Regions from separate parts of the Paenibacillus sp. JNUCC32 genome, predicted to be linked through region 2. Evidence: riboswitches for the same ligand, from Rfam matches in the RefSeq annotation. Region 2 holds a riboswitch; each other region holds the start of a gene.
What was found. A riboswitch is a leader RNA that binds a small molecule or an ion and turns the genes downstream of it on or off. The one in region 2 is predicted to bind cyclic di-AMP.
Positions count from the first base shown of each region.

Region 1: another riboswitch for cyclic di-AMP. It lies ahead of JNUCC32_RS24615 (C40 family peptidase); the one in region 2 lies ahead of ehuB (ectoine/hydroxyectoine ABC transporter substrate-binding protein EhuB).
Region 3: another riboswitch for cyclic di-AMP. It lies ahead of JNUCC32_RS26975 (APC family permease); the one in region 2 lies ahead of ehuB (ectoine/hydroxyectoine ABC transporter substrate-binding protein EhuB).

Region 1 covers NZ_CP062260.1:5,574,976-5,578,253, forward strand. Annotated here, with positions in the region: gene JNUCC32_RS24605 (M1 family metallopeptidase) at 1-211, shown strand, start outside; gene JNUCC32_RS24610 (hypothetical protein) at 223-1,050, shown strand; cyclic di-AMP (ydaO/yuaA leader) riboswitch at 1,397-1,532, shown strand; gene JNUCC32_RS24615 (C40 family peptidase) at 1,537-2,010, shown strand; gene JNUCC32_RS24620 (GNAT family N-acetyltransferase) at 2,517-3,017, shown strand; gene JNUCC32_RS24625 (c-type cytochrome) at 3,179-3,278, shown strand, end outside.
Region 2 covers NZ_CP062260.1:6,453,447-6,456,724, forward strand. Annotated here, with positions in the region: gene JNUCC32_RS28550 (SDR family NAD(P)-dependent oxidoreductase) at 31-774, shown strand; cyclic di-AMP (ydaO/yuaA leader) riboswitch at 1,143-1,289, shown strand; gene ehuB (ectoine/hydroxyectoine ABC transporter substrate-binding protein EhuB) at 1,645-2,499, shown strand; gene ehuC (ectoine/hydroxyectoine ABC transporter permease subunit EhuC) at 2,501-3,154, shown strand; gene ehuD (ectoine/hydroxyectoine ABC transporter permease subunit EhuD) at 3,158-3,278, shown strand, end outside.
Region 3 covers NZ_CP062260.1:6,102,722-6,105,999, forward strand. Annotated here, with positions in the region: gene JNUCC32_RS26975 (APC family permease) at 1-1,587, opposite strand, end outside; cyclic di-AMP (ydaO/yuaA leader) riboswitch at 1,754-1,949, opposite strand; gene JNUCC32_RS26980 (molybdopterin-containing oxidoreductase family protein) at 2,435-3,278, shown strand, end outside.

The DNA of each region.
Region 1 (3,278 bases), 880 kb from region 2:
CTGGAGCGGCAAGGACGGAAAAGTTACGTACACCCTGGAGTACAGCACCCCGCTCGCCTGGGCCATGGTTGATCCGAAATACTCCATCGTTCTGGAGAATAGACACATCAATAACTATATGAAGGCAGGAATGGATCCGAAGGTGGTCACACGCTGGAATCTCAGTATTACCAAGCTTGTGGAGACGTTGTTCGGCAGCCTGTCATGGTGAGGGGGGAGCACATGAAAAGTTATGCAGGCCAAGGGTGGATCAGTGTTAAAGACCAATTATACGTCTCCATTCTGCTGTTCTTGTACCGCATGCTGTGGGGATATTGCCTGTACCGGCTTGTAAAATCGGCAGTCGTCCCCCTGCTGATGCGGTATCCGGATTCTGCCCCTAACGAGCTTAGCCGCCTGTTATTCTTCTACGAGGGCGAGATGAGTCTGTCGTTAAGCGGCACGGTCCATACCTATGGTTGGCTTCTGGCCGCTCTGCTCCTGATCCGGATGGTATGTACCCCGCTCATTCGGGCAGGCATCTTCTATAACCTCCACCAGGAGGCCAAGGGCGAGCGCGGATTATTCTTCTTCACCGGCATGCAGAAGCTATGGAAGCCCGTTACGGTATTTTATCTGATCGAACTTGTTCTTACCTTTGTGCCCGGATACTGGATTCTGCCCAAAATCCTTCCGATTCTGCTGAACGGGATCCATGAGCCGGTTCTGCTGCTTCATGCGCTGCCTCATGCAGCCGGATGGTTTCTGTACGCCTATCTGATTCGCCTGTTATTGCTCTATATGCAATTCGGCCGTACGGACAATTCCGGCATGATCAGCTCCGTTCTTGCGCTCTTCCGCCGACTGGGCACGGCTGTGCTGTTATCCCTTACCGTTGGCGGATCGGCCTGCGTCATTCTTTTGCTCCTAAGCTCGGCATCGCTCTTCTGGGCGGGATTGATTGGCTTGATTATTCAGCAAGCCTCTTATTTTCTGAATGGACTCTTCCAAATTTGGGTAATTTCCGCCCAATACCATTTGTGGCGGGATTCTTCCTCGCAGCATGCCTAATCGTTACATTTCGTTACCATCATATGATAAACAAGCTCGTAAATATGCTGTAATCGGAAGCGACACATTTCTCTCTCGGACTTGATTTTACAAAGAATAGAAGCTCATTTTTCCTCAATATTACATTTTCCGATGGCCAAATTACAAAAAAACCTGATCCCGCATGATGGGGACAGGTTTTTTTGTATAAAAATGAGCTTTCCTCATTTGCCAAATTGTTAATACTCTGCTAAAATAACGAATATGTTAGTAACAACTTTGTCATCTTTACTGTAACTTTTTGCTGGAACTATGTAATTTCGTTAAGCATGTTGGAACGTCAGACGTCTATGAATGGGTTCATCAACATTTTAAGGAGCCGAATTCCCATGATTGGGAAGCGGGGGATCCGTTTTGGGTGAATTGATCTCGCAAGAGAGGGATCATAGGGGACCTTCAACCGAACCCTTAAGCTAACCTCGCAGGCAATGGAAGGAGCTTTTTGTTTTGAAAAAGAAGTTAACGGCCATTTCTCTAGGCCTGGCCCTCGCACTCACATTAGGGACCGGAAGCGCTTTCGCCGATTCCAAATTAAATACTGCAATCAAACCAGCCATTGGTGTCTCTTATAAAACAGGTGGAACCACAACGAATGGTTTTGACTGCTCCGGATTCACCAGCTATATCTACAAGAAACTTGGTCTAAGCCTGCCGCGCACGTCTGGAGCTCAATACAAAGTCGGTACGGCCGTAGCCAAGAGCAAGCTGAAAGCTGGCGATCTCGTGTTTTTCAACACATCCGGCAGAGGTGTATCTCATGTGGGTATTTATGTTGGGGGCGGCAAATTCGCTCATTCCTCATCCTCGCGCGGTGTCATCATCAGTCCGCTGAGCCAGAGCTATTACGCCAATCGATACGTAGGTGCTAAGCGAGTCATGAGTCAGTCTACGTACAAGTCTGTAGCTGTGAACTACAATTAATTATTGGAACTTCATTGATTTATCCTTTACAAGAAGCCCTGGGCGTATGAGATTGTGCCGATCTCATCCAGCGGCTTTTTCTTTTTTCTGCCTCTGTGTATACCTTTATAACGTTTGGGACAACGAAAAAGTTCCCACTTTTCGAGAAAAAAAGAAAATTATTATGCAAATTCTCTTCGCATCCTCAAGTCATTGCATCTTCTACCCTTTATATACCCTCCTCTCCCTTCATTAAACACCCTAATGGAAAAATATTGATTTTATTTTCTGAGGACTACTACGAGCAGCGATACGTAGATGCCGAACGCATCATGAGCAATGATCAGTATGAAAAGTCGACCGGAGAATCTCCCAAGCTTCGATGTCTTATCCTCGTCCTGCCCATACATATCCGTTTGCCCGTCAAAGGAGACCTACTTCTCTTGGACGGGCTTTTTGAATGCGGCTAGAATGTTTGAGAAATGGGGTATAATTTAATTTGTAATTATGACAGGGGGACTTTGCCAATGGATGCAGCACCGATTTCATTTCATACGGTGGTCATGCGTGAAGAGCACGCGAAAGAAATATGCGCCTGGACCTATCCTCCTCCCTATAACATTTACGGTTTTCTTCCCTGGGAGCAGATGAAGGGGCTTGAGATCGAGTTTGGGGATCCGGACATCCGCCGGGAACAGTACATTTCGATTTTGGATGAACGGAAGACGCTATGGGGATTTGCCCAGCTGTTTCCGATGCATGAGGTTACGCGGATCGGGCTGGGCATGCGGCCTGATTGGTGCGGGCGGGGAATGGGTAAACGGTTTATGCAGACGATTGTCCGGGAAGCGAGGCGGAGGCGGCCTGCCGATGAGATCGACCTGGAGGTAATGACCTGGAATGAGCGCGCGATCCGTGCATACGAAAAGGCGGGCTTTCATATCACCGATACGTACGAGCGCCTTACACCGACGGGAAACGCCCTTTTCCACTGCATGGTGTATGAGCCTCCGGCAAATGAGGAATAGTAATCCTTGTCTATATGAAAAAGCACAATTTTGTGTACTTTTTATGAAGGCGCGCGGTATAGTTGCTTTTTTTGTCACAACTGGCTATGCTGTCTATGGATGTTGGTTTATAATGGAGACAAGTGCAAAAGTGCAGTATACATAGAAGGGACGATATGACGATGCAAAAATGGATCATGAGCGGATTGTTCTTCGTCGCATGTGCGTTGGCTATTGCGCTGATGTTTACGCTCCCAGGCAAGGAACAGGTAGCTCAGGAAG
Region 2 (3,278 bases):
ATGAATTTACAACATAGGAGTGATCAACGCATGAAATTTGATTCCAAGGTTGTCATTGTGACGGGAGGCGCCAGCGGGATTGGCGAAGCGGCAGTCAGACTTTTTGCAAAAGAGGGAGCCAAGGTCGTTATCGCGGATTATTCCGACCAGGGCCAAGCGGTTTCCGACGAATTGAGAGGAGCCGGCTTTGAAGCGCTGTTCGTCAAAACGGATGTAACCCAAGAGCAGGAAGTCGCGAATATGGTGAATCAGACGGTGCAGCATTTTGGTCGTGTCGATGTATTGTTCGCCAATGCAGGCATTGCCCATGATGCTCCTGCCGATCAGTTAACGATGGATAACTGGCAGAGAACGATTGATATTAATCTGACAGGGGTCTTCCTGTGCGATAAGTATGTTATTCAGCAAATGCTGTCCCAAGGAACCGGAGGGGCGATCGTAAACTGCGGCTCGATCCATAGCCATGTCGGAAAAGCAGGGGTAACCGCCTATGCTTCGGCTAAGGGGGGCGTCAAGCTGTTAACCCAGTCGCTCAGCGCAGACTATGCCTCCAAAGGAATCCGAATCAATGCCGTGTGTCCGGGATATATCGATACGCCGCTGATCCAGGGAAGAACGGAAGCGATCACGCAGCACTTGGTCGGCCTTCATCCGATGGGCCGTTTGGGACAGCCGGAAGAAGTGGCCAAAGCCGTGTTGTTCCTCGCCAGTGAAGATGCCTCCTTCATTACGGGCACGAGCCTGCTGGTGGATGGCGGCTATACCGCGGTATGACGAGAAAAGCCCTGATGCTAAGCATCGGGGCTTTTTTTCAAGTCATTCCAGGCGTTGTTATCAAACTTATTTATGGAGTGTTTCAAAATTTTTTTTCGGTCCCGTATTTCATACGGGCAGACTACCTGATCCGGGGCTCATTCATGGCATAAAACATATATGTCATGAACGATTTCCGCATGACCCGTCAAATGCCTGCTATATAGCGGAAAATGGAGCATGGATTCCATGACCAATCCGGTGTATGGACAGCCTTAAATAAGGTGTTCAAAAGGCTCGATATTCTCGTTGCAAAAACGGTATTTTTACTTCTGAATTTCCAGAAAAAGCGGTTAAAGGGGTTTGACTTTTCCTGAGCTTCCCTTTATCATGAACACACGCTTAGTTTCCGGCATACATATTCCGGAAAGCGGGGGAACCAGTTTCACCAGGGGCGAGTCACTTGGAATTCACGAGTGTAGGGTACCATCTTACCCGAGTCCGTCAGCTAACCTCGTCAGCAGTGGATGGGTCTTGCATACATAATGGATGTTCATACAAAAGGCCCTTATTCTCTATAGGGGCCTTTTCTCTATTTTTTGACCCCCTGCTGGCGGAGCTATGTCTAGATCCCCTGTTTGGTGGTCTTTTTGCATTCAATTACAGAGGAGGGGCAACGTCTGCAAATGTGGAATGAATTGAATCGATTATCAGACGGCATTGGGTCAAAGCGTGCAAGGAAGCCGATGAATCATCTTCCCTGAAGCCTCGTCCCATGCACGCGTATCTGAATGTCCATATATCCAAGTTAACACATGTGCTAACACGGATAATTTCGTCATGCCGTTTTTTAAGAAAGTGAAAAGCTATTACGAAAGGTTGTGGAAGGTTTTGAAGAAAGTGGTTGTGCTGGTGTTGTCCGTGATGATGGTGGTATTGCTCGCGGCTTGCGGCGACAAAGGAAGTACGCTGGATCGAGCCATAGAGCAGGGATATATCACCGTAGGGTTTGCGAACGAGAAGCCGTATGCCTACAAAGAAGCCAATGGGGAGCTCACGGGTGAAGCGGTTGAGATTGCCCGCGTTATTCTGGAGCGTCTTGGCATCAAGGAGATGAGAGGGGAGCTAACGGAATTCGGTTCGCTGGTCGCCGGATTGCAGGCCGATCGGTTTGATCTGATCACGGCAGGCATGTTCATTAATCCGGACCGCTGCTCTGCCGTCCTGTTCGCGAATCCGGAGTACAGCATCGGGGAAGCCCTTGCGGTAAAGCAAGGGAATCCGATGGAACTCGGAAGCTATGAGGACATTGCCAAGAATGAGCAGGCCAAGGTGGCTGTCATGACCGGCGCGGTCGAAATCGGCTACATGGAGAAGTCGGGCATTCCTTCGGACCGGATCGTACAGGTCCCTGACCAGGCTTCGGCGATCAGCGCCCTCCAGGCCGATCGGGTGCAGGCGATTACCATGACGGGGCCGTCCCTGCAGGCGATGCTGGATTCAGCCAGCGACGACAGCATCGAACGCGTGGCTGATTTCGAGCAGCCAGTCATCGATGGCGAAAGCGTTCGCGGTTATGGGGCTACGGCTTTCCGCCAAGCGGATACCGAGTTCCAGGAGGCTTATAATGCAGAGCTTGAGAAGATGAAGGAGTCGGGCGAGCTGCTGGAAATTTTGCAAGAGTTCGGGTTCACGGAAGAAGAGCTCCCGGGTGAGATGACGGCCGCTGCGCTCTGCGGGGAATAGCATGCCGAATTCTTGGATCGATTTTCTTCCGACGCTGCTCAAAGGAGCAGAGATCACGATTATCGTCGCGTTCTTTTCAGCCATCCTGGCTATCGTGATGTCCTTTGCAGCCGGATTGTGCCGGCTGTCGAAGCTGTGGATCGTCCGCACGGTGACGGCCGTGTACGTCGAAGTTTTTCGGGGAACCTCCTTGCTGGTGCAGCTCTTCTGGTTGTATTTTGCCCTTCCGTTCATCGGCATCGAGCTTCCGAAAATGCTGGCGGCGATTCTCGCGATCGGACTTAACTTCGGCGCATACGGCTCCGAGATTGTTCGCAGTGCGGTGCTGGCCGTTCCGAAAGGACAGTGGGAAGCTGCCGTGGCGCTTAATATGAGGCCTTGGCAGAGGCTGTGGAACGTTATACTGCCCCAAGCGTCCCTGCGAATGCTTCCCCCGTTCGGGAATCAGCTTGTGGAACTCATCAAATCCACCTCGCTCGTTTATTTCATCACGATGGCGGATTTAACGTATCAGGCGATGGTGCTCCGCAACAATTACATCTCCTGGACGACCGAGATTCTGGTGCTGCTGCTCCTCATGTATTTTGTCATCGCCACGATCGTCTCGATGGCGGTTCGACTGCTCGAGCGCAAACTGACCGCGGGGAGGCTGTAGCGTATGTGGGATTGGAAATATGTGTTTGAAATACTGCCGCAGCTTCTGAGTGCATTAAAAATGACGGTATGGGTCACGCTCTGTGCTTTTGTGGTGGCATTGATTATCGGACTGCTGCTTGCCT
Region 3 (3,278 bases), 350 kb from region 2:
CCGGATGTCCGGCTGCCACTTTTTCCATTTTTCCTGGAAGGCGACTTCCTCCTCCCGCTCGAACGGCACGTACACCGCGATGATTTGGCCCGCTCCCAGCGATTTGGCGTAATTCAGCGAGTTCTCCACCACATGCGTGATTCCTGCCACAGGCAGGATGATGACATTCCCCTCAATCGGCTTAACCGGCTCGCAGGTCGTAATCCGGAGCTGGTCCGCTACCGCCTCGTAATGCTTGCGGATCCGGGTGAAAATCCAGATGATCAGCGGCAGGAATATCAGCACGGTCCACACCTGGGCGAATTTCGTAAAGAAGAAGATCATGGTCACGATAAAGCTGATGCATGCGCCGGTGGTGTTAATGATCAGCTTGACGATCCAGCCTTCGGGCTTTTCGCGAATCCATTTCACCATCATCCCCGTCTGGGAGAGGGTAAACGGGATAAACACGCCGACGGCATAGAGCGGAATCAGATGCTCGGTTTTGCCTTCAAAAGCCAGCAGCAGCAGAATGGAGAAAAATCCAAGAATAATGATTCCGTTTGAGTATCCCAGACGGTCGCCGCGGACGGTGAACATTCTAGGAATGAACTTATCCTTCGCCAGATTGACGGCAAGCAGGGGAAAAGCGGAATACCCCGTGTTGGCGGCAAGGATCAGAATTAAGGCCGTTGTCCCTTGTATGAAGTAATAAAGCGCATTTCGCCCGAAGGTATGCTCGGCAATTTGGGAAACGACCGTGACTTGTTCGCTGGGACTGACCCCATAGTAATAAGCCAGGAAAACGATGCCCGAAAATAACAGGGCCAGCAGCGACCCCATCGCCACCAGAGTTTTGGCCGCGTTATTCGGGGCCGGGTCTTTGAAATTCGGAATGGCATTGGAAATCGCCTCCACGCCGGTCAGGGCGGAGCTGCCCGAGGCAAATGCGCGCAGGAGCAGAAACAAGCTCAGCCCGGCTACGGGCGTGCCGATCGGCGTATGAAGCTCCGGAGACGCATGGCCTGTGGCAATGTTGAATATCCCTACCCCGATCAGGATGAATAACGCAAGCACGAACAGGTAAACCGGATAAGCCAGTATGGAGGCCGACTCCGTAACCCCTCTTAAATTCAATACGGTCAAGCATAGAACGAACACGATGGAGATCGGCAGATTATAGGCATGCAATTCCGGAAAAGCCGACGTGATCGCATCCGTCCCGGCCGACACGCTGACCGCAACCGTCAGGATATAGTCCACGAGCAAGGAACCGCCGGCCACCAGCCCCGGGTACATGCCCAAATTCCGTTTGGACACGACATATGCGCCGCCGCCGTGCGGATAGGAGAAAATAATTTGTCTGTACGACAGGATAAGTGCCAGCAACAAGACCAGGACGCCGACGGCAATCGGTATGGAATACCAATAGGCAGCTGCCCCGACGGTCATCAACACAATGAGGATTTGTTCCGGGCCATAGGCCACGGACGATAGTGCATCGGATGACAGGATGGCCAGCGCCTTGGTTTTATTCAGCTTTTGTTCGCCTAATTCCGTCGATTTAAGCGGTCTTCCGATGAGGAAGCGCTTGATTGAGGATAACATGGTTGTTTTTCACCGCCGCTTAAGATTAAGTTCATGGTAGAAGCTCCCTGAACGGACTTCTATCGGTGTTTTTTATATGCTGGACCTAGGAACGGTCACCCTTCCTATGCTGATTTTTGGCAAACAAAAAACACAGGTTAGAACCCTGTGTTTGATCACAAGTTCACAACCCTCCCGATCAACGCTGACGAGGTTAGCTGTCGGATTCGGGCGGTGAGAGTCGCCCTACCTGATTCCATCGCGGCGTACGTACGCGATTGAATCAGGATTCACCCCTTAGTATGGTTGAAGGATCCTATAGGTATCCCTCCATACGGTTGGTTCCCCCGCTTTCCATCAAGGAAATTAAGCGAATGTCATGTGAATATGAAGAATGTTTTCGAAGCTGAATAGTATATTACGCCTGCTCCAATCGTTTGTAAAACATCCTCCAACGATCATTCGAACAGAATTATTTATAAAAAATGACAGATAAGCGCTTACATAAAGACGTGGCTTTGACAGGCTTTTTATTTTGCATGTTTTCTGCGAAAATCACGAGTTTCTATAATATGGAAGGTTAGTCGCGGGGAACATCGGTCACTGGGAGGATGCCATATAAACAAATTCGCCATGCCGGTCTCGGGGGAGGAGACACTGGCATGGCGAATTTTTTTGGGAGTGGTCCATGATTCGGCAAGGAAGAGAAAGGGTCTGGGTTCCTCTTCTTTGCTCTTGATAGGAATATACCCGGGGGGAAGAAAAGTGAATCACCTGATTAGAAAAAAATGTATGACTTTACTGGAACCCCGATTTTCTTTTAAGATAATGGGATATGATGCAGCCGAGCAAAAGGGGGAAGCACGAAATGACTCAAGCGATGATTCATCAGGAAAACGGCGTATTTCCGGCGGTATGTCCGTTGGATTGTCCCGATACATGCGGCCTGCTGCTGCATAAAGAGAACGGAAAAATCGTCAAGGTGACCGGTAATCCGGAGCATCCGATTACGCAGGGAGCCATCTGCAATAAAGTCCGTAATATGGCACACCGGGTGTACCATCCGGAACGAGTGCTCTATCCGCTGCGAAGAGTAGGTCCCAAGGGAGAGGGCGCCTTCGAGCGGATCAGCTGGGACGAAGCCATTCAGGAGATAGCCGGACGCTATAAGGGCTTGATCGAGGAATACGGCTCCGAGAGCATCCTGCCCTACAGCTTCTACGGCAATATGGGGATATTGAGCGTCGACGGCATGGACCGCAGATTCTTCAACAGGCTGGGTGCCAGCCGCCTGAAGCAGTCGATCTGCAATTCCGCGGGCAATGAGGGCTGGAAATCCGTGATGGGGTTTAATGGGGGAACCGTTCCGGAGGACACCGTACGAGCCGACGTCATCCTCGTCTGGGGCGGAAACATCGTCAGCACCAATATGCACCAGATGGTGATTGCAGAGAAAGCACGCAAAGCCGGTGCCAAGGTCGTTGTGATCGATGTCCACAAGAACCAGACGGGGCAATGGGCGGACTGGTTCATTCCGCTGTATCCAGGCACGGATGCGGCGCTGGCCGTCGGCCTCATGCACATCATGTTCCGTGACGGCATGGTAAATGAGGAATTCCTCCGCAAGTATACGATTGGTCATGAAGCCTTGCGCGAGCACGTCAAAGAATACACGCCGGAGCACGTTTCTTCCATTACCGGCATCTCGATCG